Sandaracinus amylolyticus: one gene and its partner. The protein of the gene in region 1 interacts with the protein of each later gene in a pairwise test. Links are inferred from orthologs where the notes say so. Each region holds a gene or a part of one and is shown in the gene's direction. Other genes may lie near its edges.

Region 1 (8,745 bases):
CGCGCTGCCCGTGATGATCGTCGTCTCGCGCATCGACTATCACCTGCTCCGCCCGCTCACCTATCCGATCCTCGGCGTCACGATCGCGCTGCTCGTCTACGTCGCGCTCGGCTTCGGTCACAGCGCCGGCGGCGCGGCGCGCTGGATCGCGATCGGCCCGTTCCACGTGCAGCCCGCGGAGGTCGCGAAGGTCGCGATGATCCTCTGGCTCGCCTACTCGCTCTCGAAAAAGCAGGAGGCGATCCGCACGTTCAAGGTCGGCATCCTCCCGCACCTGCTCGTGATGGGCTTCCTCGCGCTGCTCTGCCTGCGCCAGCCCGACTTCGGCAGCGCGGTGATGATCTGCGTGATCACGTTCGTGCTGCTCTTCGCCGCGGGCGCGAAGGTCGGGCCGATCCTCTCGATGGTGCTCGCGGGCGCCGGGCTCGCGGTGCTGCTCGTCATCAGCTCGCCGTACCGCATGCGGCGCGTCGAGGCGTTCCTCGATCCCTTCGGCCATCGTCAGGACGCGGGCTACCAGGTCGCGGAGTCGATCATCGCGTTCGGCTCGGGCGGCGCGACCGGCGTGGGCATCGGCGACTCGCGGCAGAAGCTCTTCTTCCTGCCCGAGGCGCACACCGACTTCGTCAGCGCGATCATCGGCGAGGAGCTCGGCTTCGTCGGCATCGCGCTGCTCGTCCTCGCGTTCGTGCTCATCGTGGTGCGCGGCGTGCGCGTCGCGTTCCGCGCGGCCGACGACTACGGCTCGTTCCTCGCCATCGGCGTGACGATGTTCGTGGGCCTCCAGGCGTTCACGAACCTCGCGGTCGCGATGGGCATGGTGCCGACGAAGGGCCTCGTGCTGCCCTTCGTGAGCTACGGCGGATCGGCGCTGCTCGTGAACGCGGCGGCGATGGGGCTCCTGCTCAACGTGTCGCGGCCCCGCGAGGGCGACGAGACCGCGACCAGCGAGTCCACCCAGACCGGCAACGCGCGGGCGAGCGCGCCGAGCGGCTTCAGGACGATCGAAGGAGGCGCAGCATGATCGAGCGCGTCGTCATCGCGGGGGGCGGTACGGGAGGGCACCTCTTCCCGGGGATCGCGGTGGTCGAGGAGCTGCGTCGTCGCAACCACGACCTCGACGTCGCGTACGTCGGGACCGAGCGCGGCATCGAGGCGCGCGTGATCCCGGCGATGCGCGAGCGCTTCGAGACGCTCGACGTGCGCCCGCTGAAGGGCACGGATCCGTCGGGCTTCATGAAGTCCTTGCTGAAGCTCCCGGGCGCGTGGGGGCACGCGATCTCGATCCTGCGCGACGTCGAGCCCGAGGTCGTGATCGGCGTCGGCGGGTACTCGTCGGGCCCGATGCTCGTCGCGGCGGCGAGCCTCGGCATCCCGTGCGCGCTGATGGAGCAGAACGCGCACGTCGGCCTCACGAACCGCATGCTCGCGCCGGTCGTCGGCCGCGCGTACCTCACGTACGACGTGACCGTGTCGCACTTCGGCGAGAAGGCGCGCGTGGTGGGCAACCCGGTGCGCCGCGCGTTCGTCGACGCGGCGCGCCTCGCGCTGAGCGATCCCGAGGCGTTCGAGCTGCGCGCGCGCCGCATCCTCGTGCTCGGCGGATCGCAGGGCGCGAAGGCGCTCAACGAGACGGTGCCCGAGGCGCTCGCCGCGGCAGGCGTGACCGAGCGCGGGATCGAGGTCGTGCACCAGACGGGCGCGGCGATGCAGGCCGAGGTCGCAGCGCGCTACGAGGCGCTCGGCGTGAAGGCCGAGGTCGTGTCGTTCATCGACGACATGGCGCGCGCGTACGCGAGCTCGACGCTCGTCATCGCGCGCGCGGGCGCGACGACGCTCGCGGAGATCTGCGCGATCGGGCGCCCGTCGATCCTGGTGCCCTACCCGCACGCGGCCGACGATCACCAGGCGCGCAACGCCGAGGCGCTCGAGCGCGCCGGCGCCGCGATCGCGATTCGTCAAGAGAGCTTGACCATCGACCACCTCGCGAGCGACGTGCGCGCGCTGCTCGACGATCCCACGCGCCGCCGCGCGATGGCCGCCGCCGCGCGCGAGGAAGGCCGCCCCGATGCAGCCGCCGCCATCGTCGACGACCTCATCTCGTGGCTCGGCCGCCCGACGATGACCCCGGCGCGCGTCCCGACGATCCCGCCGCCGCGCCACGATCCCGAGCCGGGCATGGCGTTCGCGCGCGTGGACTTCCGCGCGTCGCGCGGCGCGATCGAGGCGCGTCGCGCCACCACGCCTCCGACCGCGCGCTTCGAGCCCGCGGTGTTCCCGATGCCGCGCGGCGCAGCGCTCGCGAGCTGAGCGGGGCACACGCTCGGCGGCTGCGCCGAGCGTCGTTCGCTCCCGCGCCGAGCTCCTTACGACGCCCGCTCCGTACTAGAGCTGGAACTGCGACGTGTAGTGGTGCAGTCGCTCCGCGATCTGCGAGAGCTCGCGCACCGCTTGCAGCGTCTGGTTCGTGCCCGCCGCGCTCTGGTGCGTCGCGTCGGCGATCTCGTCCATCGCGCGCGTCACCTGCTCCGTGCTCGACTCCTGCTCCTCGGTGATCACGCCGATGCGCCGCGCGGCGTCGGTCGTGTCGCGCGCGAGCTTCGTCGCGTCCTCCGTCGCCAGCGCGGTCGCCTGCGTCGCCTTGCGGATGTCGCCGGTGAGCTCCTTCACGATCTTCACCGACTCCATCACGCTCTCCGCGAGCCGCTGCATCTGGTTCGCGACGAGCGAGAAGCCGCGCCCCGCCTCGCCCGCCTTGGCGCCCTCGAGCGCCGCGTTGAGCGCGAGCAGCTCCGACTTGTTCGCGACGTCGCGGATCAGCTCGAGCAGCTCGGTGATGCGCTGCGCGTGCTCGGTCAGCGTCCGGATGCGATCGCTGATGAGCTCGGCGTTCTGCAGCGTCGCGCTCGCGTTGTCGGTCACGCCGCGCGCCGCCCCCGCGATCGAGCGCGAGCCCTGGAGCAGCGTCCCCACCGTGCGCCGCGTCTCCTCGATCGCGCCGCCCTGCTCGATCGCGCTGCGCTCCTGCTGCTGCGCCATCGCGGCGATCTCGTTGCTCGCGTGCGTGAGCTGCGCCGCGTCCTTCTGGATCTGCTCGACCAGCCCGCGCAGCCCGCCGAGCATCGACGCGATCACGCGCGAGACGTCGCTGTCGCCCTGGATCTCGCCCGCGAGGTCGCCCTTCGCGATGCGCCGCGCGCGCTCCATCACGATGTCGATGTCGTGAAGCCGCTGGCGCAGCGACTCCTGGTGCTCCTTCGCCTGACCCACGAACGACGAGATCGAGAGCGCCGCGACGCCGAGCACCAGCGCCGAGCCCACCGCCGCGGGCACGAGGTCCGCCGGCGCGCCGCCGTCGACGACGCCGACCTTCAGGTGCGCGAGCATCCCCGCGCCCGCGTTGAACGCGACCAGCGCGATCACGCCGCTGCGCGGGAGCAGGAACGGCGAGAGCGCGACGTTGATCAGCAGCGCCTGCAGCGCGCCCGAGCCGAGCGTGCCGGTGCCGTCGAACGCGACCGCGAGCAGCGCGCCACACGACGTGCCGAAGAGCAGCACGGCCGCCGCCGAGCGGCGGTACGGCGTGAACGTGAGCCCGAACGCGCTGCTCGTCGCGATGACGATGATCCCGAGGCACGCGACGGAGACGAGCGAGGGCTGGAAGTACGAGATCGCGCTGAGCGCCGCGACCATCACCGTCGCGAGCCCCGCGCTCGCGGTGCGCAGGAAGCGGACCTCGAACGCGCGCGTGCGCGCGTCGAGCTCCGACACGATCGACCGTTCGCCGCCTTCCATCACCCGACCTCCTCCTTCGAATCCACTCGCTGCGCGCAGATCGCGCGCACCATCTCGGCGGGGCACGCCAGCGCCTCGATGTCGTCCACGCACGAGCGCCACCGGATCTCCGGGCGCCGCGCGAGCGATCGCCACGTCGCGTCGAGCGCAGCGCGCGCGCGCTCGTGCTCCCCCGCGCGATCCCACGCGCCCGCGAGCAGATAACGCGCGGGCCACAGATCGGCGTCGAGGAAGAGCGCGCGACGCAGCGCGCGCGTCGCGTCGTCCCACGCGCCACGCTTGCGATGGAGCGCGCCCCACAGGAAGCACAGCTCCGCCGAGAGCGGGTCGATCCGCTCCGCCGCGCGATACGCGTCCTCCGCGCCCGCGAGATCGTGCGTCGCGAGCCGCACGTTCCCGAGCGCGAGCCACGCCTCGACACGATCGGGCGCGCGCGCGACGAGACGCTCGAGCGCGCCCGCTGCCGCGGCGTACGCGCCGCGCGCGATGCGCTCGCGAGCCTCCGCCCAGAGCTCGTCGGCGCTCGGCTCGCGCGGCGGCGGCGTCGAGCGCGCGCGCGGCGCGGCGCGCTGCGGGATCACGATCGGCGCGCTCGGCCGCGCGTCACCGGGCCCGAAGAGCACGACGCCGTGCGACGCGATCGAGCTCGCGAGCTGATCCGCGATGCGCGACGACGAATCGTCGGTGCAGTGGAGCAGCACGTTGCGGCACACGATCGCGTCCCAACCGCCGCCTCCTGGCGCGATCAGCGGCGGGTCGAGCAGGTTGTGCACGCGGAGCGTCACGCGCGCGCGCAGCTCGACCGCGACGCGTGCGCGATCGCCGCGCATCTCGAACCACCGCGCGATCGTCGCCGGGGGCACGCGCCGTAGCGCATGCGCGCCGTACTCCGCGCGTCGCGCGATCTCGATGCGCGCCGCATCCACGTCGGTCGCCGTCACCCGCACGTCGACGCCGCGCTCCGCGCACGCGATCGCCACGCCGTACGCCTCCTCGCCGGTCGAGCACCCCGCGACCCACACGCGCGCCGGCCCGCCGACGGCGCTCGCGCGCAGCCGCTCGGCGAGCGCGACGATCGCGTCGTGATCGCGGAAGAACCACGTCCATCCGTTCGTGAACGCGGCAGCGAGGTGCGCGAGCTCGGGCTCGGGCGCGCGCGACACGTGCTCGACGTACGCGGCCGCGCTCGGCAGGCCGAGCGTGCGACGGCGCGCCTCGATGAGCGTCGCGAGCTCCGCGTCGTTCGATCGCAGCGAAGGCCGCAGACCGAGCCGCCGCGCGATCACCGGCGCGAGCCGCTCCGCGAAGCTCACGACGCGACCTCGCGCGCCGCGACCAGCGCGTCGAGCCGGGGGCCGATGCGCTCGATCGCCAGCGTCTCCGCGCCCGCGTCGCGCGCCGCACGCGGCATCCCGAACACGGTGCTCGTCGCCTCGTCCTGCGCGATGGCCACGCCGCCGGCGCGCCGCAGCGACACCAGGCCGCTCGCTCCATCGCGCCCCATGCCGCTGAGCACCACGCCTGCGGCGCGCGCGCCGGTCGACGCGAGCGACGAGAACAAGCGCGTCGCGGAGGGACGATGCCCTTCGATCGCCGCGTCGCGATCGAAGCGCACCCGCGCGCCGCGCTCGACGGCGACGTGCACGTCGTCGGGCGCGATGCGCACGTCGCCGGCGCGCAGCACCTCGCCCTCGCGCGCGAGCCGCACCCGCAGCGCGCACGCGTCGTCGAGCCACCGCGCCAGCCCCTCGGCCAACCCCGGCGCGAGGTGCTGCACGATCACGATCGGCGCGGCGAACGTCTTCGGCAGCGACGCGAGCACCGTCGCGATCGCGACCGGTCCTCCGGTCGACGCGGCGATGCCGACGATCTCCACGCGCGCGCCCGACGTCGCGACCTCGTGACGCAGCCGCGGCGGCGGCGCGCTCGGCGACGTCATCATCGGCACCTGCGCGAGCGCCACGATCCGACGCCGCAGGTCGTCGTGCTCCCCCGCGCTCCAGCCCTGCCGCGGATGCGGCCGCCGCACCACGTCGGCCGCGCCGCGCCGCATCGCCTCGAACGCGAGCCCACGCGCGTCGTCGCGGGTCACGACGAGGATGCGCGCCGCCTGCGCCGCGCGGATGCGCGCGATCGCCGCGAGCCCGTCGAGCCGCGGCATGTGCACGTCCATCGTGATCACGGTCGGACGCAGCGCCGCCGCCAGCTCGATCGCGCGCAACCCGTCGTGCGCGATCCCCACCACGCGCATCCGCGGATCCGCGTCGATCACCGTGCGCAACGCCTCCGCACAGAGCGGTGAGTCGTCGGCGACGAGCACCCGGATCGCGCGTGCCGTCACGAGCGCTCGCCCTCTCGCCGCGGCGTCGCCAGGTGCGCGCCGACCACTCGTCGGACCTCGTCGAGCTCGATCCGGTTCTTCACGAGGTACGCGTCCGCGCCGAGCTCGGATGCGCGCTGCAGGTCCGCGGGCGCCCATCGCGTCGAGAGCACGATCACGGGCAGCGACGACCAAGCGGGCTCGGCGCGCACGCGCCGCAGCAGCTCGAACCCGTCGACGACGGGCATGTCGAGATCGGTGAGCACGAGGTCGGGCTTCGACGACGCGATGAGCTCCAGCGCCGATCGTCCGTCGACCGCCTCGATCACCTCGAGCTGCATCTCGCGGAGGATGGACACCACGACATCGCGCGTGAGCTCGGAGTCGTCCGCGACCAGCACGCGCTTGCTCCGCGCTCGCGCGCGCTCGCTGTCCGCGGCGCCCGCGATCGCGCGCCCCGCGTCCGCGCGACGGAACAGCTCGCCCACGTCGAGCGCCACCGCGAGCTCGCCGTTCGCGAGCAAGGCCACGCTGCGCACCAGCGTCGCCCCCTCGAGGAACGGATCGAGCCGGTGCTGCAGCACCGGCAGCGTGCCCACGACGCGATCGACCGCGACCGCGACGCGCCGCCCGCCGTGCGCGATCACGAGCGCGCTCGATCGCTCCCGCGGATCGCGCCGCGCGCGCCCGAGGAGCGTCGCGAGATCGAAGAGCGGAACCGGCGCGCCGTCGACGCGCAGCGCGAGCCCGCGACCCACCGTCTCCACGCTCGACGCGACCATCTCCTCGAGCCGCTCGACGTCCTGCGGAGCGAGCGCGTAGCGCGCGTCGTCCGCCATCGCGCAGAGCATCGGCGCGAGCAGCGCCGACATCGGCACCTCGATCGAGAACGTCGCGCCCGCGCCCGCGATCGTGCGCAGACCGAGCCGCCCGCCCACCGACTCGACGCGCCGCTTCACCACGTCGAGGCCCACACCGCGCCCCGACACGTCGCTGACCGTGCGTCGCGTGCTGAGCCCGCGACGGCACAGCCGCTCGAGGATCTCCTCGTCGTCGAGCGTCGTCACGTCCTCGGCTGCGCCGATGCCACGCTCGCGGAGCGCGGCCTGGAGCGCGAGCACGTCGACGCCGCGCCCGTCGTCGCGCACCTCGATGCGCACCAGCGAGCCCTCGGTGCTCGCGTCGAGCTCGAGCGTGCCCTCGCGGTTCTTGCCGTGATCGCGCCGCACGTCGGGCGGCTCGAGCCCGTGATCGACCGCGTTGCGCACGAGGTGCAGCATCGGCTCCGCGATCACGTCGAGCACCTGTCGATCGACCTGCACGTCGGCGCCGCGCACCTCGACGCGCAGCTCCTTGCCGAGCTCCCTCGCGAGCTGCTGCGCCGCGCGCGGGAAGCGCTCGAACAACGTTCCGAGCGGGACCATCCGCACCTCGCGCACGTGCGAGACGAGCTGATCGATGCGCACGTGCTGATCGAACGCGAGCTGCCTCATCGCGACGACGAGCCGACGCAGATCGGCCGCGGCGCGCGCCCGCGCAGTCGCGTCGTCGCCGCGCGTCCGGATCGCATCGGCGATGTCCGAGAGCCCTTCGATCGCGCGCTGGAGATCGCTCTCGCCGATCCGCAGCTCGCCGACGGTGCGCGCGATGCGCGAGACCGCGCCGACGTCGACGCGCAGCACCGCACCGCCCGCGCTCCGCGCGAGACGCTCGGCCCAGTCGTCGCCGCCTTCGCCTCGCGGGGCGTCGTCGTCGACCGCGACCTCGATCGCGTCGAGGCGCGCGAGCAACGACGCGACCTGCTCGCCCGAGAGCGCGCCCTCGCCTGCGGCCGCGAGCGCTTCTTCCACCTCGTGCAGCGCGTTCGCGACGTCGCCCTCGCCGACGATGCGCGCCTCGCCCTTCATCGTGTGGACCTCGCGGCGCAGCTCCGCGCCACGCTCCGCGACGTCGTCTCCCCGACCGAGCGCCGCGAGGTGCGCGCGGATCACGACGAGCCTCTCGCGCGCGAGCACGCGGAAGCGCGCCTGGAACGAGCTCACGTGCTCCCTCCCGCGACGCGATCGACGTCGAGCTCGAACCCGAAGCCGTCGTCGAACGCGACCAGCGCGGCGATGCCGAGCCGCTCGTGCAGCGATCCCAACCAGCTCGGCAATGGCCGGAACGCCTCGACGCGCAGCGATCGCACGAGCACGCGCTCTGCCGCCACGAGCCACGCGCCTCCGTCGACCTGCAGCGCGCGCCGGCCGAGCTCGGCGACGCTCTGCGCGTCGAGCGCGACGCCCATCCGCGCCGCGAGATCGTGCGTCACGCCCTCCGCGCGCGATGCGTCCTCGATCGCGCTCACGCGCCGCGCGTCGACGACGAGCCGCACCGCCGCGAGCGGCACCACCACGACCGACGTCGCGAGCTCACGCACGCGCCGCCTCCAGCATCCGCTCGACGTCGAGCACCACCGCGATCGCGTCGCCGAGATCGAGCTGCGCCTGCGCGTGCTCGCGCAGCTCGGGCGGCTGCACGCTCGCTGGCGGCGCGAGGCTCTCCTCGTCGATCGCGCGGACGCCCACGACGACGTCGCAGATCAGCCCGACCCGATAGCCCGCGGCGCGCACCACGAGCACGCGCGGCTC
Region 2 (8,744 bases), 1.7 Mb from region 1 along the record:
GCGTCGCGTCGCGGAGATCGACGACGACGCGATCACACGACGCGCAGTGACGGCCGCCCTCGCGCGGCGTCATGCGCGACCAGTCCTCTCCGCACGAGCCCGCGATCCGCAGCGTTCGCACTCCGCTCCCCCAGCGCGATGCTACGCCGCGACCCGCGCCGATCTTGGCTCGCCACAGCCGTCGACGCGTCGAGGTGCGGCGGGGTGCGAGGTCCGCGGCCATCGCGTGTCAGCGCGCTGCTCGCATGACGACACGCTGTCGGTCCGCTGGACAGGATGCCGACGGAGCTCCGGACAGCGCGCGCGATGACCACGCGGAACTGCGCGGAAATGAGATGTCACGACGCGGCACGACCGATGCACTGGTGGGGCGCCGACGCGGGCCGGGCCCTCTCCCGACACGCATCGATGAAGCCTCGGAGCAACGTCATGAGCCTCACCCTGCTCGACCGTTACCGCCGCGACCTGCGCGACGTGCACATCCTCGACGCCCAGACCGAGCGCGACCTCGCGCGCCGGTACGCCGCGGGCGATCGCGTCGCGGGCGAGAAGCTCGTCGCCGCCTGCCTTCCTTTCGTGATGACGATCGCGCGCGAGTACCGGCGCTGGGGCGTGCCCTTCGAAGATCTCGTGCAGCAGGGCAACCTCGGTCTGCTGCGCGCGGCCGCGAAGTTCGACCCCGACCGCGAGTGCCGCCTCGCGACCTACGCCGCGACGTGGATCCGCGGCGAGATCCGCGACTACGTCGTCCGCGCGTACCGCATCGTCCGCATCGGTACGACCCACACCGAGCGCACCGCGCTCCGCCGCTATCGCGACGGAAGCGCGACGTCGCCCGAGGAGCTCTCGGAGAAGAGCGGCATGCCGCTCGCGCGATCGATCGCGCTCTGGCCGCTGCTCGCGCAGCGCGACACCTCGCTCGATGCGCCCGTCGAGGGCGGCCCCGCGACGATCGAGCGCATGCCCTCGAGCGCCGCGACGCCCGAGGACGAGCTCGCGGACCGCGAGCAGCAGGACGCCGTGCAGGTCGTGCTCGCGCAGGCGCTGGCGCGGCTCGGCCAGCGCGAGCGACGCATCCTCGAGGCGCGCGCGATGTCCGACGAGCCGCAGACGCTCGAGTCGCTCGGGCGCGAGATGGGCGTCAGCCGCGAGCGCGTTCGTCAGCTCGAGGAGCGCGCGCACGCGGCGCTGCGCAGCGCGCTGCGAGGTGTCGTCCCCGCCGCGGCGTGATCAGTCGGTGAGGAGGTCGCGCGGCAGACCGATGCGCTCGCGCGCGCGCTCCTCACCGACCTGGTTGAGCTCCCAGTACGCCATGCGATCGGTCGCGACGACGCGCATCGACTCGCCTTGGTTGGTCGTCCAACCAAGAATGCGCCTGTCGCCCGTCGCTTCGACGTCGAAGACGCGCTCGTACTCGCCGGCCCGCAGCGTGAAGCGCGTGGCGTCGCCCTCGCGCGATCGCGTGATCGTCGCGCGCACCGGCGTCAGCGCGGTGTGATCGCGCCGCGCGCGCCAGAGCGCGGGCACGAGCATGCCCGACCAGTCGCCACCGCCCGCGAAGTCCCCGTCGAGCTCGCGCAGCTGGATCAGGAGCGCGTCCTCGTAGAGCGCGCCCTCGGCGACGTGCACGAGCTCGTCGCGCTCGCCCTCGCTCGCGAAGTACGAGAGGCCGCGCGCGAAGAACGCGTCGCGACCCGGCCACACCCCCGCGAACACGTGCCCGCACCACTCCTGCGCGCTCATCGTGATCTTCGCCGGCGCGAACCGCTCCGCGTAGTACGCGTCGACCGGCGCGAACACGCTCGTCATCACGCCGTAGGGATAGATGCCGGTCTGGAAGCGCAACATCGAGTTGAGCTTCAGCACCTGCACGCGTCGCTCGCGCGGCGCGTCGTCGTCCTTGATCAGCGTGTCGCGATCGAGCGGCTCGGTGACGTAGACGAGCACCTGCTCCGCCGGACGTGGCTCGCCGTAGCGCGAGACGGTGCCGCGATACGTCGAGAGCTCGGCGTGCCCGTCGCCCCATCGCGCCCAGAACTCGCTCGACGCAGCGCGCCGCGCCTGCGCGGGGAACGAAGGACGCTCGGGCGCTGCGCCACACGACGCGATCACGATCGAGAGGGACAACACGAGCGCGCGCATCGCGCGAGTGTGGAGACGGTGGCGCGGGCTGCAAAGGGGCGTACCTGCCGCGCATCGACAGAAGAGAGGAGCGGGGGACATGGCGCAGCCGGAGCAGTCGTATCGCATCGTGGTGGGGATGGATCTCGAGGAGGCGGGCGACGTCGCGCTCGTGGAAGCGCTGCGCCTCGCGCAGCGCGTCCCGGGGAGCGAGGTGCATCCGGTCTACGCGATCGCGGCGGATCCCGCGGTGCAGCTCAAAGCGGTCGACGACATGTCGCGGCACCTCGTCCGCGCGATGCAGCGGCTCGCGGAGCGCATCGAGCGCATCTGCGCGGACCAGCACGTGTCGCAGCGCACCCGGATGCACGTGCGGTTCGGCGACCCGGTGAAGGTGCTGCAGCAGGTCGCGGTCGACTACGACGCGGACGTGATCGTGGTGGGCACGCACGGCCGTCGCGGGGTCGAGCGGCTCTTGCTGGGATCGGTCGCGTCCGATCTCGTGCGCGTCGCGCGCCTGCCGGTGATCGTCGCGCGCCCGAAGGACTTCCAGGGGCTCGAGAAGAGCGAGCAGCTCGACCCGGCGCGGCCCGGGGAAGAGCTCGCGAAGCAGCGCATCGTGAGCGACGTGATCCACGTCGGACGCCGCGACTCGCACATCGCGGGCCTGATCTAGCTGCGTCGCAGCGCGCGCAGCGCGTCGGCGCGCCAGGGGGGCGGCGCGACGATCTCGATCGGCTCGTGCGTGATCGGGTGCACGAAGCGCATGCGGCGCGCGTGGAGCAAGGGTCTGCGCACGCCGTGCGCCGCGACGCCGTACTTCGGATCGCCGATGATCGGGAGCCCGACGTGCGCGAGGTGCACGCGGATCTGGTGCGAACGACCGGTGATCGGGCGCACGACGAGCTCGGCGCACGCGCCGAGCGGTGCGCGGAAACGCGACACGACCTGCACGTCGGTGCGCGCGGGCTTGCCGTCGTCGGCGACGCGGACCTCGTTGGTGCGCGCGTCCTTCGCGAGCGGCGCGTCGACCACGAACGTCTCGCCCGGCGGCGTGCCGCGCACGATCGCGACGTACTCGCGCTCGACCTCGCCCTTCGCGAGCTGCTCGCTGAGCCCGCGCGCGGCCTCGGGATCGAGCGCGAGCAGCACGACGCCCGACACGTTGCGATCCAGCCGGTGCAGCACGCCGATGCCGCTTCGCGGGCTCGTCGCCGCGAAGTGCGCGCGCGCGAGATCGACCAGGTTGACGCCCGCGCCGCCTTCTCCGCCCTGCGAGAGCACCCCCGCGGGCTTGTCGACCGCGACGAGGTGCGCGTCGCGCCACACGATCCACGACGCGAAATCGAGCGCCGGCGCGGGCGCGCGCGACGTCGGTCGGGGTGGGGTGCGACCTCTTCGCGTCATTGGGCGCACGATGCGGATAGCGCAATTTGCGCCCGCGATGTAGGACCGGCGCGCCATGGCGTCGCGCGTCCCTCACGAGAAGGTCTACGGCATCGCGGCCACGCGCGCGGTGCTCACCGGGCGCATGGGCGACGTGATCCGCATCGCGTACGCCGCGTCGCTGCGTCGCGAGCTCGCGCCGGCGCTGCGCGAGGCTGCATCGCGGCGCATCGCGTTCGAGGAGCGCACCGACGAGGATCTCGCGAAGATCGCGGGCTCGGTGCACCACGAAGGGATCTGCCTCGCCGCGCGGCCTCGGCGCGTGCTCGACGTCGAGGCGCTGATCGGGTGGCGCGACGCGCGCGCGATCCTCGCGCTCGACGACGTCGCGAACCCGCACAACGTGGGCGCGATCGTGCGCAGCGCCGCGTTCTTCGGGGCGGGCGCGCTGCTCGTCGAGGGACCGAGCGATCGCGCGCCGCTCACGCCGGCCGCGGTTCGTGTGGCGCAGGGCGGCGCCGAGCACCTCGCGATGGCGCGCACCGAGCGGCTGCCCGACGCGCTCCGGAAGCTCGCGTCGCGCGGGTTCGCGGTGGTCGGCGCCGACGTGCGCGGCGCGAAGCCGCTGCACGAGCTGCGCTGGCCCGAGCGCGTCGTGCTGGTGATGGGCAGCGAGGGCGAGGGGCTTCGCCACGCGGTGCTCGACGCGTGCACGGATCGCGTGGTGATCGAGGGCACCGGCGCGGTCGAGTCGCTCAACGTGAGCGTCGCAGCGGGGGTCTTGCTGGCGTCGTGGGCGAGCACGAGACCTAGGGCACGAGGTCCTTTGCGATGAGCGTGCGCTGCATCGTCGTCGGCGACGTGCACGGCTGTCTCGACGAGCTCGACGAGCTGCTCCGCGTGGTGCAGCACCGTCCCGGGCGCGATCGGCTCGTGCTCGCCGGAGACATGCTCGACCGCGGGCCCGATCCCGTCGGCGTGGTGCGTCGCGCGCGCGCGATCGGGGCCGAGGCCGTGCTCGGCAACCACGAGGAGAAGCACCTCCGCTATCGCCGGCACGAGCAGCGGCGCACGCGCGAGCCCGAGTATCGCAACCCGATGCGCGAGATGCCGGAGGAGCGCCTCGCGCAGCACCTCGCGCTCTCGGGCGACGACTGGCGCTGGATCGGCGCGCTCCCCGCGTGGAAGCGGCTGCCGGGCGGATGGCTCGTGGTGCACGCGGGGTTCGAGCCGCGCCGCACGCTCGCCGAGCAGAAGACGCCCGTGATCGTGCGCATCCGGGACGTCGACGAGCGCGGCAAGTTCGTCAGCACCGGCGATCCCCGCGAGCGTCCTCCCGGCAGCGTGCCCTGGGCGACGCGCTGGAGCGGTCCCGAGAGCGTCATCTACGGTCACCACGTGCACGGCCTCGCCGAGCCGCGCGTCGATCGTCCGCGCGAGGACGTCGCGTGCTGGGGCATCGACACCGGGTGTGTCTTCGGCGGGCGGCTCACCGCGCTGATCCTGCCGACGTGCGAGGTGGTGCAGGTGCCGGCGCGTCGCGAGTACGTCGCGATCGACCGCGAAGAGATCGACTGAAACGATCCCGGCGCGGCGCGCGAATCGTCTCGATCGAAGTGCACGCATCTCCGCTCGATGGGCTCCCGGCTGCGCTCGCCGGGGCCGATGTGGTACGTCGGCCCTTGGCGGCGATGGACCCGACCGCGAGCGACGAAGAGCTGATGCGCGCGTACGTCGCGGGCGACGCGCGCGCGTTCGAGGTGCTCTTCACGCGCTACGCCGCGCGCGTCCACGCGCTCTTCTCGCGCACGTTCCGCAGCCGCGCGATCGCGGACGATCTCGTGCAGACGACGTTCCTCAAGATCCACGCGGCGCGCGCGACGTACCGCAGCGATCTCCCGGTGCGGCCGTGGCTCTTCGGGATCGCCGCGCGCGTGCGCATCGACGAGCTGCGCCGGCGCTATCGCACCCAAGAGGTCGGCGACGACGCGCTGGACTCGATGCCGCTGCCCGTCGAGGGCGCCGCCGACGCGTGGCCCGAGGCGAACGAAGCCGCGGAGCGCGTCCGGCGCGCGATCGACACGCTCCCCGATGGACAGCGCATCGTCGTGCTGCTGCACCGCTTCGAGGGGATGAGCTTCGGCGAGATCGCGATCGCGCTGCGCGAGGTCGAGGGCAAGTCGATCTCCGAGGTCGCGGTCCGGGTGCGCGCGTTCCGCGCCTACGACGCGCTGCGCACCGCGCTGGCGGATCTCGACGATCGCGAACGACCGGAGGAGCGATGAGCGAGCACCTGCAGCGCGATCTCGTCGCCGGTCTCGTCATGCTCGACGCGCGGGATCCCGAGCGGCTCGCGGCGGAGCGCCATGCGCGCGAGTGCCCGTCTTGCGCGACGTTGCTCGACGACGCGCGCGCGCTCGCGACCTCGCTCGACGCGCTCGCGCCGCCGCCCGGTCCCTCACCGCTCGCGCTCTCGCGCGCGAAGGCGGCGATCCTCGCGCAGCTCGAGCGCGCGCACCTGTCGTGGCCGCGCGCCCTCACGTTGCCCGCGGCCGCGATGGCGACCTTCGTCCTGCTCGCGGTCCTGATGCCGCGGGTGCGCGACGTCGCGTGGACGCTCGCGCTGGGCGTGATCGTCGTCGTCGCGGGCCGGGGCGCGGCCGCGCTGGTGCGCAACACGACGCGCGACGCGGCGTTCGCGCTCGCGCTCGGCGTCGGCACGTCGGTCGTGCTCGGTCTCGCCGACGTCGACGGGAGCGGCGAGCATCATGGTCCCGCGTGCGCCGTGCTCGAGCTGATCGCCGCGGTCGTGCCGCTCGCCGCGATCGCGCTCGTCGCGTGGCGCGCGCGCGTCGCGATCACACCGCTGGGGATGGCGACCGTCGCGGCCTCGGGCGCGCTCGCCGGGCAGCTCGTGTTGCGCGCGGTGTGCCCCGGGCGCCAGCTCGATCACCTGCTCGGCGTCCACGTCGGCGGCGTGATCGCGGCGGCGCTGATCGGCGCCGCGATCGCGCGCGTGCCCGCGCTCGTCACGCGGGCACGCTGAACCCGCTCAGCGACCGAGCCGCTCGCGCACGACGGCGACGATGCCGTCCGCGTCGAGCTTGAACTTGCGATAGAGATCCTCGGGCTCGCCGCTCTCGCCGAACACGTCGGGGATGCCGTGGCGGTGTAGCCGCGCGCGCGCTCCCGCGACCTCCGCGAGCACCTCGGCCACCGCGCCGCCCATGCCGCCGAGCACGTTGTGGTCCTCGACGCTCACGAAGAGCGGGACCTTCTTCGCCCATGCCGCGATGCCCTCGCGATCGAAGGGCTTGATGCTCGGCACGTTGATCACGGCCGCGTCGATGCCCGCCGCCGCGAGCTGCTTGCGCGCGTCGACCGCGTGGAAGGTCGGGCCACCGGTCGCGAGGATCGCGACGTCCTTGCCCTCCGCGAGCACGTCGAGCTTGCCGGGCGCGAACTCGTACCCGGGGCCGTGCACCGGCGTGAGGTCCTGGCGCGTGAGGCGCAGGTACGCCGCGCCGCGATGCGTCGCGAGGTACTCGACGATCTGCCGCGTCTCGAGCTCGTCCGCCGGCTGATAGACCTCCATCGTCGGCAGCGTGCGCATCAGCGCGAGATCCTCGAGGCCCATCTGCGAGTAGCCGTCGGGACCGATGCCGACGCCCGCGTGGGTGCCGACGATCTTCACGTTGCCGCCCGAGTACGCGACCGAGATCTTGATCGTCTCGAAGCGCCCCGCGACGAAGCACGCGAACGAGCAGCAGAACGCGTTCTTGCCGGCGAGCCCGAGGCCCGCCGCGACGCCGACCATGTTCTGCTCGGCGATGCCCATCTCGAAGAAGCGCTCGGGGAACTTCTTCGCGAAGAGCTCGCTCTTCGTGCTCTTCGCGAGATCCGCGTCGAGCACCACGAGATCCGTGTGCTTCGCGCCGAGCTCGGCGAGCACCTCGCCGAACGCCTGACGGGACGCCTTGGGCTTCGACGCGACTGCCTTCTGCTCGCTCATGATCCCAGCACCTCCGGATCGAGCTCCGCGAGAGCCTTCTCCAGCTGTTCCTTGTTCGTCGCGACGCCGTGCCACTTCACGAGCTCGCTCTCCATGAAGGACACGCCCTTGCCCTTGATCGTGTCGGCCACGATCAGCTTCGGCGCGCCCTCGGGCTTCTCGGCCCACTCGTACGCGTCGAGGATGTGCCCGTAGTGGTGCCCGTCGATGCGCGTCGTCAGCCAGCCGAACGAGCGCGCCTTCTCCTCGATCGACTCGAGCGGCATGACGTCCTTCACGAGGCCGTCGATCTGCGCCTTGTTCGAGTCGACGATCGCGACGAGGTTGTCGAGCCGGTACTTCGAGGCGCTCATCATCGCCTCCCAGACCTGGCCCTCCTGGATCTCGCCGTCGCCCATCATGCACCAGATGCGCGCGCCGTTTCCGTCGAGGCGCGCGCCGAGCGCCATGCCCACCGCGACCGAGAGGCCCTGACCGAGCGAGCCGGTGCACGCCTCGATGCCGGGCACGGTGCCGACGACCGGGTGGCCCTGCAGCGGCGAGCCGAGCTTGCGCAGCGTCGGCAGCAAGTCGCGCGAGAAGTAGCCGTGGTGCGCGAGCACCGCGTAGAGCGCGGGCACGCCGTGCCCCTTGCTCAGCACGAAGCGATCACGCGCCGGGTCGTTCGCGCGCTGCGCGCCCTGCCGCAGGTGCTTCGAGTAGAGCGTCTCGATCAGGTCCACGGCCGAGAGCGAGCCGCCCGGATGGCCGCTGCCTGCGTGGGTGATCATCTCGAGGATGTCGCGCCGCAGGCGCGTGCAAGTGGCTGCGAGCGTCGCGATCGTGGCCTGCCGATCCATCGGTCCTCCGCACCCGCGGGACCGCGGGCGCGCGCCTCTTAGCACGCGATTTTGCGATCGGAAAGGTATGCTCGCGCGACCATGACGACCCACACGCTCGCGCTCGCCGCGCTGCTCGTCGTGTCGGTTCCAGGCGCCGCTTCGGCGCAGACGCTCGCGCGCGAGGACCTCGCGGTCGAGCGGCTCGCGACGCTGCGTCTCTCCCACCGCGGCGAGCGCATCGACGAGGGCCTCGTGCTGCTCACGTTCGGGCTCGCGAGCGTGGTGCTCGGCGGTGTCGCGGCCGGTGTCGGTCACGACGATCCGTGGTGGCTCGGCGCGGGCCTCGGGACGGCGGGGTGGGGCGCGGTGAACGCGGCGTTCTCGCTCGGCATGCTCGATCTCGG

What was found.
Region 2: the proteins of murG (region 1) and DB32_RS29020 interact in binary tests that used the Escherichia coli proteins (3 or more experiments, as listed by UniProt). The link is inferred for Sandaracinus amylolyticus from one-to-one orthologs.

What each region holds. Positions count from the first base shown.
Region 1 is NZ_CP011125.1:5,135,345-5,144,089, forward strand. Bases 166-3,165 are described here. They hold murG (undecaprenyldiphospho-muramoylpentapeptide beta-N-acetylglucosaminyltransferase), read left to right. Parts: upstream 166-1,020; coding sequence 1,021-2,310; downstream 2,311-3,165. Other genes in these bases: ftsW (putative lipid II flippase FtsW), read left to right, coding at 166-1,024; DB32_RS21795 (methyl-accepting chemotaxis protein), read right to left, coding at 2,386-3,165. In the rest of the region: more of ftsW, read left to right, coding at 1-165; more of DB32_RS21795, read right to left, coding at 3,166-3,795; DB32_RS21800 (CheR family methyltransferase), read right to left, coding at 3,795-5,108; DB32_RS21805 (chemotaxis protein CheB), read right to left, coding at 5,105-6,136; DB32_RS21810 (hybrid sensor histidine kinase/response regulator), read right to left, coding at 6,133-8,157; DB32_RS46940 (hypothetical protein), read right to left, coding at 8,154-8,534; DB32_RS21820 (chemotaxis protein CheW), read right to left, coding at 8,527-8,745. UniProt on the Escherichia coli protein: Cell wall formation. Catalyzes the transfer of a GlcNAc subunit on undecaprenyl-pyrophosphoryl-MurNAc-pentapeptide (lipid intermediate I) to form undecaprenyl-pyrophosphoryl-MurNAc-(pentapeptide)GlcNAc (lipid intermediate II).
Region 2 is NZ_CP011125.1:6,856,966-6,865,709, reverse strand. What follows is about bases 2,464-5,462. They hold DB32_RS29020 (TrmH family RNA methyltransferase), read left to right. Parts: upstream 2,464-3,583; coding sequence 3,584-4,342; downstream 4,343-5,462. Other genes in these bases: DB32_RS29010 (RNA polymerase sigma factor), read left to right, coding at 5,199-5,462; DB32_RS29015 (metallophosphoesterase), read left to right, coding at 4,339-5,085; DB32_RS29025 (RluA family pseudouridine synthase), read right to left, coding at 2,794-3,585; DB32_RS29030 (universal stress protein), read left to right, coding at 2,464-2,797. In the rest of the region: DB32_RS29045 (hypothetical protein), read right to left, coding at 1-73; DB32_RS29040 (sigma-70 family RNA polymerase sigma factor), read left to right, coding at 430-1,230; DB32_RS29035 (hypothetical protein), read right to left, coding at 1,231-2,142; more of DB32_RS29030, read left to right, coding at 2,222-2,463; more of DB32_RS29010, read left to right, coding at 5,463-5,792; DB32_RS47230 (hypothetical protein), read left to right, coding at 5,789-6,553; DB32_RS29000 (transketolase family protein), read right to left, coding at 6,560-7,519; DB32_RS28995 (transketolase), read right to left, coding at 7,516-8,358; DB32_RS28990 (DUF6992 family protein), read left to right, coding at 8,440-8,744.